Regions from separate parts of the Pseudomonas sp. R4-15 genome, predicted to be linked through region 4. Evidence: predicted binding sites of a transcription regulator. Region 4 holds the regulator's gene; each other region holds the start of a gene.
What was found. The regulator FliA, encoded in region 4, starts transcription of late flagellar genes. The targets are predictions, from matches to a motif close to CTAAAGTTTNNNNNNNNNNNGCCGNTAA.

Region 1 (4,665 bases), 720 kb from region 4:
AGTTTCTCCAGGTTCGCCTCGATGCGGTCGGCGATCTTCAGCAGCACCAGCGAGCGCGCCTGCACCGAGGTCTTGCCCCAGGCATCGGCGGCGGCGTGCGCGGCATCCAGCGCCTTGTCGATGTCGGCCGCGTCGGAACGGGGAAACTCGGCGATCACCGAGCCGTTCACCGGCGAGGTGTTGACGAAGTAGTTGCCGTGCACCGGAGCGACGAATTCACCACCGATGTAGTTGCCATAGCGCGGTGCGAAACTGACCACCGAGCCCTGGGTACCGGGTTGTGCGTAGATCATGTGAGGCCTCTTGTCGTTGTGTCGATAAAGTCCCGCGTGAGTCCCATGGCAGAGCGGGAGCGAACCGTAGAAGCATAGGCGTTATGCAGCGCGCTCGCCTCCGCCATTGGTAGTAGACGCAGCCTCGGGCCGGTAGCCCAGGCGCAAGCCACCCCAGTGGCGCCCCTGCACCCGGATCGGCACCGAAAGGTCGTGCATCAGCTCGCCGGTATCTCGGGTGTAGGTCTGCAGCAGCAACGGCTGCTGGTGGCTGCCGCAGCGCGCGCCGGTGCGGTCGTTGAACAGCCGCTTGCTGCGCGCATGCACGCGATCGTGGGTCGGATCTCCCGTCGGCGGCCGGGCAAAGACCCGGTTATGGGTCGGCACATAACCGTCCGGGGTGCAGGCGATGGCGAACACCAGGCCTTCGTGCCGCTGCAGCAGCGGCTCCTGGATTGCCGGCAGGACCTCATCGGTATAGCGATCGAAACGGGTGGTGAAGCGAGGGGGCTCGCTGCCGGCCTGCAACTGGTAGTCGCGATCGAACAGGTCTTCGGGACGGATGCGTCCGGCCTGCAAATCGGCCTCGAAGCGCGCGGCAATCGCCGCCGCTCCCTCCAAGGCCAGGGCATAGACCCGCTGATGATAATCGTCCAGACCAATCACCGAGAGTCGCTCGCTCAGGTGCTCGCTCTGGCGCTCCAGTTCTCTGGCGGACTCCGCGACGTTCTCGGTCTGCTCCTCGCACACGCCAAGATCGCTGCGCACCTGGGCCACCGCCGCGAACAGCGCATCGAGTTGCGCGCGGTTGCCATCGACACCCGCGGCAATACCACGTACCCGTTCTTCCACATCGCCCGCGAGTCCGGCGATGTTCTGCAGGCGCTCCCCGGTGTGCTCCACCGCGCCGACGCCCGACTCCAGGTCGGTGGACAGACGGCGAATGCGCTCGGCCACGCTCGCGGTACGGGTCTGGATATCCGTGACCATCTGCCCGACTTCCTCGGTGGCGCTGGTCGTGCGCCCGGCGAGCTGGCGCACTTCGTCGGCGACCACGGCGAAACCACGCCCGTGCTCCCCGGCGCGCGCCGCCTCGATGGCGGCATTGAGTGCTAGCAGGTTGGTCTGCGCGGCGATGGCCTGGATCACCTGGGCGACCCGCTGGATTTCCTCGCTGCGCAGGTTGAGCGCCTCGATTTCCTCGCGACAGGCATTGGCGTTGCCGGTGAAGTCGTGCAGGCGCGCGATGGTGGTGGAAAGCTCCTCGCGCCCCGCCACGCTGCTCTCGCGGGTATGGCTGGCCGCCTCCAGCGCCTGGCTGGAAAACGCCGCCGTGGCCTGCTCGGTGTCTATCATCACCTCGGCACTGCCGACGATGCTGTCAGCCGCGGACAGTTGCGACTGCAACTTGCCGCGCAGGTGCCCGACGGCATGGGTGACTCCCGCCGACGCCAGGGCATTGCGACTGGTCGCATGGGACAGCTCACGGGCCAGCGTCACCAACGGTTCCTGGGCATCCACGGACGCCACATCAGCCGGTTTCCCCTGACGATGGGCCAGCAGCCCCAATGGCAATGCAGCCAGGAGCGAGACCCAGAGAGGCACCCAGTGGCCGTCGGCCAGCAGCACGAGCGCCATGATCGACAGAACCCACACCAGTGGCGCCAAACGGCGAGCGAGGATCGACAGCATGTGACCTCCAAGTCGAGACCGTGCCCCCTACCCATGGCCGGTCTTTTTTCGTTGTAACCGCTGTATACCAGTATCCGAGCCCCCAGCGCCATGCGTCCGATGGTCGAACATACGGGGCTCGCCCGCCCACACCCATTCTCGCGCCAGTCTTCCGACACATGCCGCACGTCATCGGCGCGGAAAGCAAAAAACCGTCGCCTGATAGAAAAATATCATTGAGCCACCAGGCTCAAGGAACTGCCGGAATCGCCGAAACTCTGACTGTCGTTGCCTTCCGCTGTCCTCGTTCCCCCAGGAGTTGTACCCATGTTCAACGGGCCCTTGAAGAAGGCGCTCGCGCTCAGTCATGCCGAACTGAGTCGAGCCAAGCAGTTACACGAAGGTCTGTCCAACGAGGCGGGCGTTTTTGAGCTCGACCGCGAAGGCCGTGTGCGACGGGTGAACGAGCGGGCCGCCGCCATGCTGCAGAGCGAGCCGGGAAAAATCCTGGGACAGACACTCGGGCAGTTGTGCGATGGCTCACGGGACGAACCCGCCAGCCAGCAAATGCTGGAAAGCCTGCGCCAGGGTCGTTCGGCCAGCGGCTTGCTGGGGCTGCGGGCAGGCGGCAACGAACGCTGGCTGCAACTGACGCTGCTCCCCATCAAGGATGAGCAAGGTCATCTCGAAGGCTTCACGCTCATGGGGGTGGATCTCTCCCAGCAAGTGCAGACCGCACGCGAGCATGGCAACCTGATCGAGGCGCTGCAGCGCTCCAACGCGATGATCGAGTTCGACATGCAGGGCAACGTGCTGGGTGCCAACAACCAGTTCCTGTCGACCATGGGCTACCGCCTGGAGCAGATTCGCGGCAAGCACCACAGCCTGTTTTGCCCACCCGGTGACGACCGCACGCCCGCCTACCAGGCGTTCTGGGACCGCTTGCGTCGTGGCGAATACGTTGCCGGACGTTTTCGCCGGATCGATGCGCATGGCCAGGACGTCTGGCTGGAAGCTTCCTACAACCCGGTACTGGATGCCCACGGCAAGCTCTACAAGGTGGTCAAGTTCGCCACCGTGATCAGCGACCAGGTCCGCCGCGAGCAGGAAGTGGTACAGGCCGCGAACATGGCCTTCGAGACGTCACAGCAGACCGACCAGTCGGCACAGCGCGGCGCCGCGGTGGTGCGCGAGACCGTCGACGTGATGCATCGCATCGCCACCCAGATGCAGGAGGCCTCGCACGGTATCGAAGCGCTGGATCACCAATCCCAGCTGATTGGCGCCATCCTCAAGACCATCAGCGAGATCGCCGACCAGACCAACCTGCTCGCACTCAACGCCGCCATCGAGGCCGCCCGCGCCGGCGACCAGGGCCGAGGCTTCGCCGTGGTCGCCGACGAAGTGCGCCAGCTCGCCGGGCGCACCAGCAAGGCCGCCGAGGAGATCGTCGGCGTGGTGGAGAAGAACAAGGACCTCGCCCAGGCGGCCGTAAAGAGCATGGACAGCAGCCGCAGTCAGGCCGAACAGGGTCTGGGACTGGCCAACCAGGCCGGCGAGGTGATCGTGGTGATCCAGGAAGGCGCCCAACAGGTGGTCGACGTGGTCGGCCGCGTGGCCAACCAACTCAAAGCCTAGGTCGGGTCGGAGTTTCGCGTCGAAACCGGGAAAAGCGGCATCCCGCGAAACCTCACCGGCCCCAGGGCTGCTAGTCTGCGGGGACAATCACAAGAAGTCCCGCCCGATGACACCCCGCACCTACCTGCTGACCGCCCTGGCAATGCTCGCCTTTGCCGGCAACTCACTGCTGTGCCGCCTGGCCCTTCGCGATACGTCCCTCGATCCCGCCAGCTTCACCCTGCTGCGCCTGTCGAGTGGCGCCGTGGTGCTGCTGCTCCTGCTGCGCCACCGCAACGGATCCTGCCAGGCGACCGGCAGTTGGGCCGGAGCCATCGCGCTGTTCGTCTACGCTGCCGGCTTCTCCTTCGCCTATACACGTCTCGACGCCGCCAGCGGTGCGCTACTGCTGTTCGGCGCCGTGCAGCTCGGCATGCTCGGCTGGGGCCTGCTGCGCGGCGAACGCCTGGCACCGGGCCAATGGCTGGGCATGCTGGTCGCGCTTGCGGGCGTGCTGACGCTACTGTTGCCCGGTGCCAGTGCACCGCCATTGTTGGCCGCAGGGCTGATGCTGGCAGCAGGCGCCGCCTGGGCCGCCTACTCGCTCATTGGACGCAGCGCCGGTGAACCCCTGGCAGCCACGACGGGCAGTTTTCTGCGCGCCGCGCCTCTGGGTCTGGCAATGGCCGTCGTCTGCGCAGGCCAATTGCACTGGGATGCGCTCGGAGCGCTCTGGGCACTGCTTTCGGGAGGGCTGACCTCGGCACTGGGCTACGCGCTCTGGTACCAGGTTCTGCCACGACTGGGCGCCCTCCGTGCCGCCAGTACGCAGTTGAGTGTGCCGCCGCTGACCGCACTCGGCGGAGCACTGGTATTGGGTGAAGCGCCCAGTGCGCGTCTGCTGCTAGCCAGCCTGGCGATTCTCGGTGGGGTGGCCCTGGTACTCAAGGAACGCAGGCAGCGGGTATCCGGCGACTAAATGACGAACCCCTGGCGAGCGAGGCGGTCAACCGTATGCACCACTCGTCCACGGAGGCCACGATGTCCCCCGCCCTGATCATTCTGCTGCTGGTCTGCGCCTGGCTAGCCGTTGCGCTGGCCATGC
Region 2 (4,665 bases), 2.0 Mb from region 4:
CTGGCCAGCTACCGGCACATTCTCACGGGTCTGGAAAAAGACGAGTACTAGGGTCTGCGGCCGCTTCACTCGCGATGCGCCGGGTAACCGCCTAGTTACCCGGCGCCAGACGCCCGCGCGCGGCGTCGTCCAGCGCACCATTGTCCGACTCGAAGAAGTTGCGCCGCTGCGCATCGCTGGCGGGCTGCGGAATCTGCGGGATGTCGCCGGCCGCCGGTACGTCGGGCGTTCCGTCGTCCTCGGACGGTGCGGTGACGGTACCCCCTTCGACCGCGCGCTGGGCACGACGGCTGAGCACGACGATGTCGATACGCCGGTTGATGGGGTCGAACGGGGCCGCCTTGTCCTGCAGTTGCGAAGCACCGAAACCGACCACCCGCGCCACCTGATCATCGGGATACCCCCCTCCGATCAACGCCCGTCGAGCGGCGTTGGCGCGATTGGCAGAGAGCTCCCAGTTGCCGAAATCACCCTGCCCGGCGAAGGGCTTGGCATCGGTATGGCCGCTGACGCTGATTTTGTTCGGCACGCCCTTGATGGTGTCGGCCATCGCCAGCAGGATGTCCTCGAAGTAAGGCTGCAGGCGCGCGCTACCGGAGTCGAACATCGGCCGGCGGTCGGCGTCGGTGATCTGGATGCGCAAGCCATCGGGGGTCACTTCCAGGTGAATCTGGTCGCGATAGTTCTGCAGTTCGGCGCTGGCGTCGATCTTTTCCTGAAGCTCCTTCATCAGCAGCTCCAGGCGTTCCTGGTCGAGTTTCTCCGCGGCCTGTTCGGCGTCCTCGGACGGCGAAGGCATGATCGGATTCTTGTTTTCGAGGATGTCCTGACTGTTCAGGTCGTTCGAAGAATCCCGCGTGTCCTGGTTGAGGGTGCGGTCGGGCGAGACCTGGGGAGAGCCGCCCAGGTCGATCACATAGGGGCTGTTGCTCTCGCTGAAGCCCACCGGATCTTGGAAGTAGCCGGAAATCTGTTTCTTCTGCTCAGGCGTGGCCGAGGACATCAGCCAGAGCACCAGGAAGAATGCCATCATCGCGGTGGCGAAGTCGGCGAAGGCGATTTTCCAGGCGCCGCCGTGGTGACCGGCGCCGCCTTTCTTCACCCGCTTGACGATGATCGGCTGGTTGTTTTCCATGTGTCAGGTCCCCAGGCGTGGCTCAGCTGCCACGCATCGCCTGCTCGAGCTCGCTGAAGCTCGGGCGATGGGCAGGGAACAGTACCTTGCGGCCGAATTCCACGGCCAGGGTCGGCGGCATGCCCGAGGCCGACGCCACCAGGCAGGCCTTGATCGACTCGTAGACGTTCACTTCCTCCTTGGCATCGTGCTCCAGCGATACCGCCAGCGGCCCGAAGAAGCCATAGGCCGCGAGAATACCGAGGAAGGTACCCACCAGGGCCGCACCGACGTGCTGGCCGAGCGCCGCCTGTTCGGCTTCACCGAGCATGGCCATGGTCACCACGATGCCGAGTACCGCGGCGACGATACCGAAGCCCGGCAGACCGTCGGCGATACGGTTGACCGCGTGTGCGGGATGCTCCAGGTCTTCCTTGAGGCTGGTCAGCTCCATGTCGAAGAGCCCCTCAAGCTCGTGCGGCGCCATGTTGCCCGAGGCCATGATGCGCAGGTAGTCGCAGATGAAGGCCATCATCCGCTCGTCCTTGAGCAGATTGGGATACTTGCTGAACAGCGGGCTGGCACCCGGATCTTCGATGTCCGCCTCGATGGCCATCATGCCTTCGCGGCGACTCTTGTTGAGAATTTCATAGAGCAGCTTGAGCACGTCCAGGTAAAAGGCGTGAGTAAAGCGCGAGCCGAACATCTTCAAGGACTTCTTGAAGACGTGCATGAAGGCACTGCCAGGGTTGGCCTGCAGGAATGCACCGAGCGCGGCCCCACCGATGATCAGCACCTCGAAAGGCTGGATCAGTGCGGCGATCTTGCCGTGGGAAAGAACGTATCCGCCAAGCACACTGGCGAACACGACGATGATGCCGATGATTTTTACCATTTCGAGGACAAGTCAGCAGAGCGAAGAAAAGCGCCGCGTCGCGCGGCTCTTCTAGTTATCGGGCGATTTACGCCAGACTAAAGGTAGAAACGGACAATTACCAGATCGGCGGTAAGGACATGAAACGCATCGAGCAGTTGGATCAACGCGTGAAGCAGCTCGACGGTTTACCGCTGCCGGTTCCGGCACAGGTACACCGGCGAGCGCTGCGTGCCCTGCGCGACAACAATTCATCGTTGCGCGATATGGCCGAGCAGATACAGCAAAGTCCCACGCTGGCGCTGGCGATCCTGCGCCAGTCGAACGCCCGCGTGAGCAACACGGACGCCAACGCCCTGAGCCTGGAAGTGGCGATTTCACGGCTTGGCGTGCAGCGCACGGTCTCGCTGATCGAAGCGCTGCCTGCGCTCGAGGAAACGCAGATGCCCCTGGCGTTGCGCCAACTGCTGCTGATCAGCCAGCACGCCAGCACCCAGGCCAGCGGGCTTTTCGCCGCGCGGCTGGCGCGCCTGTGGCAGGAGATCCACTGGGGCAGCCTGCTCTTCATGTCGCCCTACTGGGCACTGCTGTATGCCTATCCGGAGCTGTTCGAGGACTGGGCGCGGCGCACCCAGAGCGGTACCTTCCCCGAGGAAGGCAACGAGCACGAGCTGTTCAACCTGCCGCTGGTACGCCTCGGGCTGGAGCTCGCAGAACGCTGGAAACTGCCCGAATGGATCGTGCGTGGCTACCGCTTGCTGCTCGAGGATCGCCGGCAACTGGTGCGAGCCCTGCACATCGCCCGCGACCATGCCCATCCGCTGGAGCAGCGCCAGCGTCTGGACGCCCAGCCCGAACTGTCCCGCTGGCTGACGCAACCGGCGAACACGGTGCTGCTGGCCAACGGCCTGGCGCTCTCGGCCCATGACGGCTGGGGCACCCATCATCATCTGCGCTGGCAACAGCTGTGCGGCCTGTACCTGGAGCAACCGCTGGACGAATTGCACCAGGCCGTGCACCAGCACGCGGCAAGCAGCGCACGTCTGCATGACCAGCCCGGACTCTGGCACCCTGCCGAAGCGCTGCTCTGGCCCTGGGTCAGCGATGATCGGCATGCCCCCGTGGAACGCAACAGCGCGCCGCCGCCCAGCGACCCGAGCCTGGAGTGGCGCCAGCGCTGCACCCAGTTGCTGCGTGAACCGAGTCCTTTCGCCAACCTCGCCGAACTCGGCGAATGTGCCGCCCGCGCACTGCACAACAGTGGTCTGAACCAGGTACTGCTGTTCGATGCCTCGACCCAGCCACCCGCCCTGCTGCATGCCGCGGGCTGGAGCGGCCAGGCGCGCATCGCCAGCAGCCTGTCCACGACCCCCTTGCTCAGTCGACTGATGCAAACCCGCGGGCGCCTGTCTATCGACCATGGCAATGCCGGACGCCTGAAGGCGCTGCTGCCCACCTCGCTGCGCCAACTGTTCGATGGCGACCTGCTGATCGCCGGCCTTGGGGGGACGGGGGCTAGCGCGCTGCTGGTATGCGTGGCACGGGATGGCGAGGCGTTCGACCCCGCCCTGCAACGGGTCATCGACAAGACCCTGCAGTGCGTGGAGCGCGCGCTTCAGCAGCGCAGCGGTGCCTAGGGCCTGCTCCCGTTTCATTCGCGGCCGCGCCGATGCCTGTTTTGGCGCGAGACAAGGCGCGAGTCGCTGGGCTTACCGGGGTAAGTCCAAGACGAGCAACGCCGTATCGCGCCAAAACAGGCACCGGCCCGTAGGGTTGTGCCAGAAATGGCCTGCGCTGTCGTTGCAGAACTTGCCAAGGGAATGGCCATTGGCTGCGTTCTGCGCCTAATCGCAGGCCATTTCTGGCGACAATGCGGCTCGTGAATGAAACGGGAACAGGCCCTAGGCCTGCTGCGTATTGCACGCCGCAACGACAGCGCAGTTCGTAGGGGCTTTTCCGCTACAATCCCCGCCTCGACAGTCTGCGGAGCACCCCATGCCCGACTTCTCCGACCTTGCGCTGGTCATCGACAGCGAGCAACTCGCCGCCCGCCTGGACGCCCCCGAGCTGATCCTGGTCGACCTGAGCAGCGCAGCGCGCTACGCCGAAGGACACATTCCCGGCGCCCGCTTCGTCGACCCCAAGCGCACCCAGAGCCCACCGCCAGTGCCCGGTCACGCACCGGCGCTGGATGACCTGCAACGGCTGTTCGGCGAGCTGGGACACCGCCCGGAAGCGGTCTACGTGGTCTACGACGACGAAGGCGGCGGCTGGGCCGGGCGCTTCATCTGGCTGCTCGATGTCATCGGCCATAGCCGCTACCACTATCTCGACGGTGGCCTGCTGGCCTGGCAGGCGGAGGGGCGCCCGCTCTCGCAGGACACGCCAGCGCCCGCGGGCGCCCCGGTGGTCCTGCAATTGCACGAGGAGCCGACCGCTACGCGCGAGTACCTGCTGCAGCGCCTGGGCGCCGCCGACCTGCTGGTCTGGGATGCGCGCGGGCCGCTGGAATACCGTGGCGAGAAACGGGTTGCCACGCGCGGCGGGCACATCCCCGGCGCGGTGAACTTCGAATGGACCGCCGGGATGGACCCGCAGCGCCAGTTGCGCATGCGCAGCGACCTGCGCGAACACCTGCAGGCGCTGGGCATCACGCCTGACAAGGAGATCATCACCC
Region 3 (4,665 bases), 1.5 Mb from region 4:
GTTGGCATCCATGGAGTACGGCGACTTCTTCTTGCCGTGGCGCTCGATCGGGATGGCGTGCTTCTCGGCGTAATCCATCAGCTTCTCGCGCGAGAGCAGGTCCCATTCGCGCCAGGGCGCGATGACCTTGACGCCCGGCTTCAGCGCATAGGCACCCAGCTCGAAACGCACCTGGTCGTTGCCCTTGCCGGTGGCGCCGTGGGAGATGGCATCAGCGCCGGTCTCGTTGGCGATTTCCACCAGGCGCTTGGCGATCAGCGGACGGGCGATGGAGGTACCCAGCAGGTACTCGCCTTCGTACACGGCATTGGCGCGGAACATCGGGAAGACGAAGTCGCGGACGAACTCTTCGCGCAGGTCGTCGATGTAGATTTCCTTGACGCCCAGGGCCTGAGCCTTGGTGCGGGCCGGCTCGACCTCCTCGCCCTGCCCCAGGTCGGCGGTGAAGGTCACCACCTCGCAGTTATAGGTGTCTTGCAGCCACTTGAGGATTACCGAGGTATCCAGGCCACCGGAATAGGCCAGGACCACCTTCTTAACGTCCGCCATGCCATCGCTCCACGCGGTTGTACTTAAAGGCGGGCATTCTACTGCCGTCGGCAGGTGATTGACAGGCCCGTGTCAGGCCTAGGCCGGCTTGGCGGCTTCCGCCTGCACGCCCGCTGCCGGTGCTGCCGGCGGGGGTTCTGCTGGGGGCGTCGCGGGCGGTGCCGGCGCCGCTTCGGGCTCGGCCTGCTGCTGTGGGCTGTTGCGTTCGAGTTGCAGGGTCACGCGGCGATTCTTCGCGCGATTGGCGGCGCTGCTGTTGGGCACCAGCGGATAGCGCTCGCCATGGAAACGCACCACCACCTCGGACTCTGGTACCCCGGCGGCGATCAGGTAGTCGCGTACCGACATCGCCCGCCGCCGCGACAGCTCGCGGTTGTCCAGGCGGTTGCCGGTATTGTCGGAATGACCATCGAGGCTGATGTGGTTGATGCTCGGGTCGGCCTTGAGCAGTTGCAGGATGATGTCCAGCTTGGCGCGCGCCATCGGGTCCAGGGCATCGCCACCGTCGGGGAAGCCGATCTGCGCCAGTCGCACCTGATCGAAGTTCACCGGCAGCAATTTGGCCGAGCAGGCCTGGTAGTCGTCGTAGGCCTTGGCGAAGTGAGCCGGCAGCAGGCGGACCTCCATGGGTTCGCGGCCGCCGGCGGTGCGCAGGCGCACCAGTGGACTGCGCCCCTCCAGCAGACCGACCAGTAAACGTTCCGCCTGCAGGTTGTTGCTGCTGAAGGGGGTCTGCCCTTCGCTCACCGTCACCAGGCCCAGGTTGACATCGCCCTGGGTCGGCCGCCAGGGCGCGGCCGCGGCCAGCAGCAACGCACTGCCACGTTCCATCGGCTGGCCGTTGGACTCCAGCCGGAAAACCACCCGTTCACCGGCGCGACGGACGAATACGCCGCTGCCGAAACCGGTCACGGCCTGGCTCAGGCGGCACTCGAACTGATCCCCGGCGATCGCCCACTCCGCCTTCTCCAGCCGCGGCTGGAAGGTGATGGCCATGGCCGAGGAGGCGGCGCACAGCAACAGGGAGAGGATCAGCAAAGGGCGCACGGCGACTCCGAGCAGCACAACAGAGGTAACGCTTGGGGTATCGGTCCGCCCTGGGAAAACTTGAACGCCTCGATCCCGGAGCCGACCGACGTACCCGGCCAGGGCCTTTTCCGGTAGCATGCCGACAGAAAGCGCCCACCTGGAACACCCCATGCCCGATCGCCTTACCCTGCTGCGTCCCGACGACTGGCACATCCACCTGCGCGATGGCGCCGCCCTCGCCCAGACCGTCAAGGACGTGGCCCGCACCTTCGCCCGCGCCATCGTCATGCCCAATCTGGTGCCGCCGATACGCGACGCCATCGAGGCCGGCGAGTACCGCGAGCGCATCCTCGCCGCCCGCCCGGCAGGCAGCCGCTTCGAGCCGCTGATGGTGCTCTACCTCACCGACGGCACGACGCCCGAGATGGTCCGCCAGGCCAAGGCCAGTGGCATCGTCTTCGCCGCCAAGCTCTACCCGGCCGGCGCCACCACCAACTCGGCGTCGGGCGTCACCGCCATCGCCAACATCCATCCGGCACTGGAAGCCATGGCCGAGGTCGGCCTGCCGCTGCTGGTTCACGGCGAGGTGACCCGCGGCGAAGTGGATATCTTCGATCGCGAGAAAGTCTTCATCGACGAGCAGATGATCCCGCTGTTGCAGCGCTTCCCGACCCTGCGCGTGGTGTTCGAGCACATCACCACCGCCGACGCCGCGCAGTTCGTCGCCGAGGCTCCGGCGCACATCGGCGCCACCATTACCGCCCATCACCTGCTCTACAACCGCAACCACATGCTGGTCGGCGGTATTCGCCCGCACTATTTCTGCCTGCCGGTACTCAAGCGCAACACGCACCAAGCGGCACTGCTCGATGCAGCTACCAGCGGCAGCCCGAAGTTCTTCCTCGGCACCGACTCGGCACCGCACCCGCGACACGCCAAGGAATCGCCCTGTGGCTGCGCCGGCTGCTACACCGCCCACGCGGCGCTGGAGCTGTATGCCGAGGCCTTCGAGTCGCGCAACGCACTGGATCGCCTGGAGGGTTTCGCCAGCCTGCATGGCGCCGATTTCTATGGTCTGCCCCGCAATACCGAGCAGGTGACCCTGATCCGTGAAGAATGGACGCTGCCAGCCAGCCTGCCCTTCGGTGATCACGAAGTGACGCCGCTGCGTGGCGGCGAAAAACTGGCCTGGCGACTGCTGGAGGAACAGGCGTGAGCGAAGAACATCTCGATCCGCAAGACGAGCAACCGGTCGCCGACCTGCGCAAGCCCATGGCCCGCCGCTTCCGCGGCTACCTGCCGGTCGTCGTGGACGTGGAGACCGGCGGCTTCAATTCGGCCACCGACGCCCTGCTGGAAATCGCCGCCGTGACCATCGGCATGGACGAGAACGGCTACCTGTTCCCCGAGCACACCCACTTCTTCCGGGTCGAGCCCTTCGAAGGCGCCAACATCGAGGCCGCCGCGCTGGAGTTCACCGGCATCAAGCTCGACCACCCGCTGCGCCAGGCGGTGAGCGAGGAAACCGCGCTGACCGATATTTTCCGTGGCGTGCGCAAGGCGGTGAAGGCGCATGGCTGCAAGCGCGCCATCCTCGTCGGCCACAACGCCAGCTTCGATCTGGGTTTCCTCAACGCCGCCGTCGCCCGCTGCGAGCTCAAGCGCAATCCCTTCCACCCGTTCTCCTGCTTCGACACCGCCACCCTGGCGGGCCTCGCCTACGGGCAGACGGTACTGGCCAAGGCCTGCCAGAGCGCCGGCGTGGACTTCGACGGCAAGGAAGCGCATTCCGCGCGCTACGACACCGAGAAGACCGCCGAACTCTTCTGCGGCATCGTCAACCGCTGGAAAGAGATGGGCGGTTGGGAAGACTTCGACGACTGACGCGCGTTGTAGCAAAGCCTACATCCGTCCTTTCGTCGCCCTGCTTAGAGAAACACTCTACTTTCAAAGACCTATATCGACACCGTGCCCGCTCACCCGCGGGCACGGTGCTTGCTGGTACCCGTAAGAGAATAGACAGCCGACGAGCGGCAGTGCGTTAAAAGTTGTCAATCATTCTCATTAAGATTAGTATCGCATCCAACGATTTCTCGACGGGTTCCTCGCTATGTATGTCTGCCTCTGCCAGGGTGTCACCGACGGACAGATCCGCGATTCGATCAACGAAGGGTGCTGCAGCTACCGCGAGGTACGCCAGAGCCTCGGCGTAGGCACCCAATGCGGCAAGTGCGCCTGCGTCGCCAAGCAGGTCGTGCGCGAAGCCTTGAGCGAAGCCCAACTGGCCCAGGCCGGCACTGCCTGCGCAGCCATCTGCGCCGCCTGACCTCTCGCGCCCGGCTCTACGCGCGGGCCATCGCGAAGCCCTCCCCCTCCCGCGAACCCTCTCCGACGCCTCTCGCCACCCTCTCCAAACCAATGCGCCGTGATTTTCTTCCGCAGAAGAAATCTCGCGCTCCGTCCTGCTCGCCCACAAATCCCCCAGAAATTCAACGGGTTAGCCCAACGCGGAATCAAAACATTCGCATTGGCATTCAATTTCCATTGCAGATCAATGACTTACGTTTGACAGAACGCCGCAGGCGGGATCAGACTTGGCCTCGAATCCACCGCCAGGCAGACGGAGCGCACCCCCATGAAAGGCGACAAGCAGGTCATCCAGCATCTCAACAAGATCCTTGGCAACGAACTGGTCGCCATCAACCAGTACTTCCTGCACGCGCGCATGTACGAGGACTGGGGTCTCGAAAAGCTCAACAAGCACGAGTACCACGAGTCCATCGACGAGATGAAGCATGCGGACAAGCTGATCAAGCGCATCCTCTTTCTCGAGGGCCTGCCCAACCTCCAGGAACTGGGCAAGCTGCTGATTGGCGAAAACACCCAGGAAATGCTCGAGTGCGATCTCAAACTGGAGCTGTCCGGCCTGGCCGACCTGCGCGCCGCCATCGCCTTCTGCGAAAGCGTCGGCGACTACGTCAGCCGTGACCTGCTCGAAGACATCCTCGAATCCGAGGAAGAACACGTGGACTGGCTCGAGACCCAACTCGGCCTGATCGACAAGGTCGGCCTGGAGAACTACCTGCA
Region 4 (4,665 bases):
GGGTCGTCGGCCGCAGCAGGCCAGCCTGTGGCGCAAGCTGCAGCGCATGGGGCTGCCGGGCGAGCTTTGCCAGAGCCTGCTGGAGCGCGTGGCGCACGTGACGGAGCCGCGCCAGGCCTGGCGCCTGCTGCTCGCGCACCTTGCGCAGAGCGTTCGCGTCTGCGAGCAGGAGCCGCTGGAAGAGGGCGGGTTGATCGCTCTCGTCGGGCCCGCGGGCGTGGGCAAGACCACTACCCTGGCGAAGATGGCTGCCCGCTATGTTCTCAAGTACGGTGCGGCCCAGGTCGCGTTGGTGACGATGGACAGCTACCGTATTGGTGCTCAGGAGCAATTGCGTACCCTGGGGCGCATCCTGGACGTCGCAGTAGTGTCCGTGGAGCCGCAGCAGTCGTTGGCCCAGGCACTGATACCGTTGGCGAAGAAGCGTGTCGTACTCATCGATACCGCCGGCCTGCCCGCCAATGATCCGGCGCTGCGCATGCAACTGGATAGCCTGGGCGGCCGGGGAGTGAAGGCGAAGAACTACCTGGTGCTTTCAGCCACCAGTCAGAGCCAGGTGCTCAAGTCGGCGTATCATGCCTACAAGCGCTGCGGCCTGGCGGGTTGCATCCTGACCAAGCTGGACGAAGCAGGGAGTCTCGGTGAGGTGTTGGGGCTGGCCATAGGCCAGGCACTGCCGGTAGCCTATCTCGCCGACGGACCGCGTATTCCGGATGATCTGCACCTGCCACGGGGTCATCAACTGGTCAGTCGTGCGGTTGCACTGCAGAACCCGGAGGCGCCCAGTGAAGACGCCATGGCGGAAACCTTCGCAGGCCTGTACGTTAATCCTGCACGGCGGGCAGGCTGAGGATCAAATCACCCGGCGTTTCCGGGCCAGGGGGAGCGTGGCTCCCCGGTAGTTGCACAAGGTATTAGACGACATGGCGAATTTGCATCCCGTACAAGTGATCGCGGTGACCGGCGGCAAGGGCGGCGTGGGTAAGACCAACGTGTCCGTGAATCTGTCGTTGGCGCTGGCCGAGTTGGGGCGTCGAGTCATGCTGCTCGACGCCGACCTGGGGCTGGCCAACGTCGACGTATTGCTCGGTCTGCAGCCCAAACGCACCTTGGCGGACGTGATTTCCGGCGAGTGCGACCTGCGCGACGTGGTCCTGCAGGGGCCCGGCGGCGTGCGTATCGTGCCGGCTGCGTCCGGCACCCAGGACATGGTCAATCTGTCGCCCATGCAGCACGCCGGGCTGATCCAGGCATTCAGCGACCTGGGTGAGAATCTTGATGTGTTGGTCATCGACACGGCTGCCGGTATCGGTGATGCCGTCGTCAGCTTCGTGCGCGCAGCGCAGGAGGTCGTCGTCGTCGTGTGCGATGAGCCGACCTCGATCACCGATGCCTACGCGCTCATCAAACTACTCAACCGGGACTACGGCACCAACCGTTTCCGTGTCCTGGCGAACATGGCGCACAGCCCCCAGGAAGGCCGCAATCTGTTCGCTAAACTGACCAAGGTGACCGACCGTTTCCTCGATGTGGCACTGCAGTATGTCGGCGCCATTCCGTACGATGAGTCGGTGCGCAAGGCGGTGCAGAAGCAGCGTGCGGTCTACGAGGCCTTTCCCCGCTCCAAGTGCGCGCAGGCCTTCAAGGCCATCGCGCAGAAAGTGGACAGTTGGCCGTTGCCGGCCAACCCGCGGGGTCATCTGGAATTCTTTGTCGAACGTCTGGTATCGCATAATCCCGCCGAGACACCCGTATGACTGCCTCTAGTGGGGTCCGTATGTACAACTCGCAGGGCCATCAGCGGACGCATCACGAGCTCATCGAGCGCTATGCGCCCCTGGTAAAACGGATTGCCTACCACCTGCTGGCGCGTCTGCCTGCCAGCGTGCAGGTCGAAGACCTGATCCAGTCGGGGATGATCGGCCTGCTGGAGGCCTCCAAGAAATACGAAGCCGGAAAGGGCGCGACATTCGAGACTTATGCGGGTATACGCATTCGCGGCGCGATGATCGATGAGGTCCGCAAGGGCGATTGGGCGCCGCGCTCGGTGCATCGCAACAGCCGTATGATCGCCGATGCCATCCGGGCGGTGGAAACCCGCACCGGGCGTGACGCACGTGATCACGAAGTCGCCGCGGAGCTGGAATTGAGTCTGGACGACTACTACGGCATGCTTGGCGATACCCGCGGCAGCCGCCTGTTCAGCTTCGACGAGTTGCTCGAAGGAGGAGAGCACGGGGTTCAGGGGGAACTCGGTCAAAGTGGCTACGAGCCGGCAGGAGAGATCGAGGGTGAGCGCTTTCGTGCAGCCCTTGCGCAAGCCATCGAGCAATTGCCCGAGCGTGAACGTTTGGTGCTGGCGCTTTACTATGACGAAGAGCTCAACCTCAAGGAGATCGGTGAGGTGCTGGGGGTGAGCGAGTCGCGCGTATGCCAGTTGCACAGTCAGAGTGCCGCCCGTTTGCGGGCGCGTCTCGCGGAATGGCGATCGGCTTGAGCGAGGCGTTCCGAAAACGGAACACACGACGGATAATGCGCGCGTTTACGACTGGATGGAGGTCGAATTGGACAAGAACATGAAGATTCTCATCGTGGATGATTTTTCCACGATGAGGCGGATCATCAAGAACCTCTTGCGTGATCTGGGCTTCACCAACACGGCGGAGGCGGACGATGGCGCCACGGCTCTGCCGATGTTGCACAGCGGTGGCTTCGACTTTCTGGTGACCGATTGGAACATGCCGAACATGTCCGGCATCGACCTCTTGCGCGCGGTGCGCGCCGACGACCGTCTGCGCAGTCTGCCGGTATTGATGGTGACCGCTGAAGCCAAACGTGACCAAATCATCGAGGCCGCCCAGGCCGGGGTGAACGGATACGTGGTCAAGCCCTTCACCGCCCAAGTGCTCAAGGAAAAGATCGAGAAGATCTTCGAGCGGGTCAACGGCTGAGTCGGCCATGAGGTTTGCCATGCAGGACAACGACTCCCAGGGTGCGGATTTCGAATCGACCCTTCGGGCACATGCCCATCGCTTGACCGAGAGTCTGGATCGCGGTGATTTCGGCGAGGCCGGACAGGTCATTCAGCAGATCAACCAGGTTCGCGACCAGGGGCTCTACAACGAAGTCGGCAAATTGACGCGTGCGCTGCACAACTCGATCGCCGACTTCCAGCTCGACGCGCACATGCCTCACGCTCAGGAGCTGTCGCAGATTGGCGATGCCACCGACCGCCTGGCGTACGTGGTGAAAATGACGGAAAAGGCGGCCAACCGGACCATGGATCTGGTTGAGGAATGCGCGCCGCTGGTTTCCGAGTTGAGCGGCGAGGCGCGGTCTCTGAATGTCGATTGGCAGCGTTTCATGCGCCGGGAGATGGACGCCGCCAGCTTTCGCGATCTGGCCAAGCGAATCGAACAGTTCCTCGCACGCAGCGAGCGTAACAGTGAAACGCTTTCAGCTTCCCTGAACGACATTCTGCTGGCGCAGGATTATCAGGATCTCACCGGCCAGGTCATCAAGCGTGTGACTTCCCTGGTCACCGAGGTCGAAAGCAATCTGCTCAAACTCATGCTCATGGCCAGCCAGGTGGATCGCCTGGCGGGTATTCGTCACGAGCAACCCGCCTCGCGCGAAAAAGAAAAGAGCTCGCAGGGTGAAGGTCCGCAGATCAATGCCGATAACAGGACAGATGTGGTCTCCGGGCAGGATGACGTCGACGATCTTTTGTCGAGCCTCGGATTCTAGTCGTGGACGTACGCCGGGGAGGCGTACGTGGCAATGACAGCAGCATGACACAGGCCCGGCGGCCTTAAGTCGCACCGGGTTCCGGGATCGACAGGTCCGGCAGCGGGTAATCTCGGGCGTCCTACCGGCGACTCGCGTCCCATGGTCTTTGATGGAGCAACAGATGAGCTTCGACGCCGATGAAGAAATCCTCCAGGACTTCCTGGTAGAGGCCGGCGAGATCCTCGAACAGCTGTCCGAGCAACTGGTCGAGCTGGAAAGCCGACCGGACGACATGGAGCTGCTCAACGCCATTTTCCGGGGTTTCCATACCGTCAAGGGCGGTGCGGGATTCCTCCAACTGCATGAGTTGGTGGAGTGTTGCCACTGCGCGGAGAACGTCTTCGACATTTTGCGCAAAGGCGAGCGTCGCGTGGACTCCGCGCTCATGGACGTGGTGCTGCAGGCGCTGGACACCGTCAACGCGATGTTCGACAGCGTGCGTGAGCGAACCGAGCCGGACGCTGCACCGCCGGAGCTGTTGGCGGCACTCGCGGCGCTGGCGACCCCGGGCGGCCAGGAGCCTGCCACGGCGGCGGTGGCTGTTCCCGAGCCGGTAGTCGAGCCTGATCCGGTAGTGCTTAGTGATGCCGCGGTCGACGCTGACGCCGAGTTCGAGCGCATGCTCGATGCGGTTCCCGAGGCCGTCGATGAGCCGGCGGCCGGAACCAGTGACGAGATCACCGACGAGGAATTCGAGGCACTGCTCGACCAGTTGCACGGCAGCGCCGAGGCCCCGGCACCGGCTGCTCCTGCGCCGGTAAGTGCGGCTCAGCCGGAGCCGGCTAGCGACAACATCTCCGATGACGAATTCGAAGCGCTGCTCGATCAGCTGCACGGCAAGGGCAAGTTCAGCGCTGCCGAGGGCGCGACGACGCC

Region 1: ACYRGX_RS15440 (methyl-accepting chemotaxis protein) is a predicted target of FliA. The motif match lies at 2,193-2,220, and genes of this name have one in related genera.
Region 2: motA (flagellar motor stator protein MotA) is a predicted target of FliA. The motif match lies at 2,065-2,092, and genes of this name have one in related genera.
Region 3: ACYRGX_RS19475 (flagellar protein MotY) is a predicted target of FliA. The motif match lies at 1,634-1,661, and genes of this name have one in related genera.

What each region holds. Positions count from the first base shown of each region.
Region 1 is NZ_CM147293.1:3,234,870-3,239,534, forward strand. It holds gene exaC (acetaldehyde dehydrogenase ExaC) at 1-293, opposite strand, end outside; partial or broken gene ACYRGX_RS15435 (methyl-accepting chemotaxis protein) at 375-1,430, opposite strand; gene ACYRGX_RS15440 (methyl-accepting chemotaxis protein) at 2,271-3,581, shown strand; gene ACYRGX_RS15445 (DMT family transporter) at 3,688-4,539, shown strand; gene ACYRGX_RS15450 (hypothetical protein) at 4,602-4,665, shown strand, end outside.
Region 2 is NZ_CM147293.1:4,487,717-4,492,381, forward strand. It holds gene rsgA (small ribosomal subunit biogenesis GTPase RsgA) at 1-51, shown strand, start outside; gene motB (flagellar motor protein MotB) at 92-1,135, opposite strand; gene motA (flagellar motor stator protein MotA) at 1,158-2,009, opposite strand; gene ACYRGX_RS21660 (HDOD domain-containing protein) at 2,129-3,625, shown strand; gene ACYRGX_RS21665 (rhodanese-like domain-containing protein) at 3,984-4,665, shown strand, end outside.
Region 3 is NZ_CM147293.1:4,022,530-4,027,194, forward strand. It holds gene ACYRGX_RS19470 (argininosuccinate synthase) at 1-549, opposite strand, end outside; gene ACYRGX_RS19475 (flagellar protein MotY) at 628-1,596, opposite strand; gene pyrC (dihydroorotase) at 1,748-2,794, shown strand; gene rnt (ribonuclease T) at 2,851-3,462, shown strand; gene ACYRGX_RS19490 (bacterioferritin-associated ferredoxin) at 3,689-3,904, shown strand; gene bfr (bacterioferritin) at 4,214-4,665, shown strand, end outside.
Region 4 is NZ_CM147293.1:2,513,381-2,518,045, forward strand. It holds gene flhF (flagellar biosynthesis protein FlhF) at 1-850, shown strand, start outside; gene fleN (flagellar synthesis regulator FleN) at 924-1,757, shown strand; gene ACYRGX_RS11985 (RNA polymerase sigma factor FliA) at 1,754-2,497, shown strand; gene ACYRGX_RS11990 (chemotaxis response regulator CheY) at 2,577-2,951, shown strand; gene ACYRGX_RS11995 (protein phosphatase CheZ) at 2,971-3,747, shown strand; gene ACYRGX_RS12000 (chemotaxis protein CheA) at 3,911-4,665, shown strand, end outside.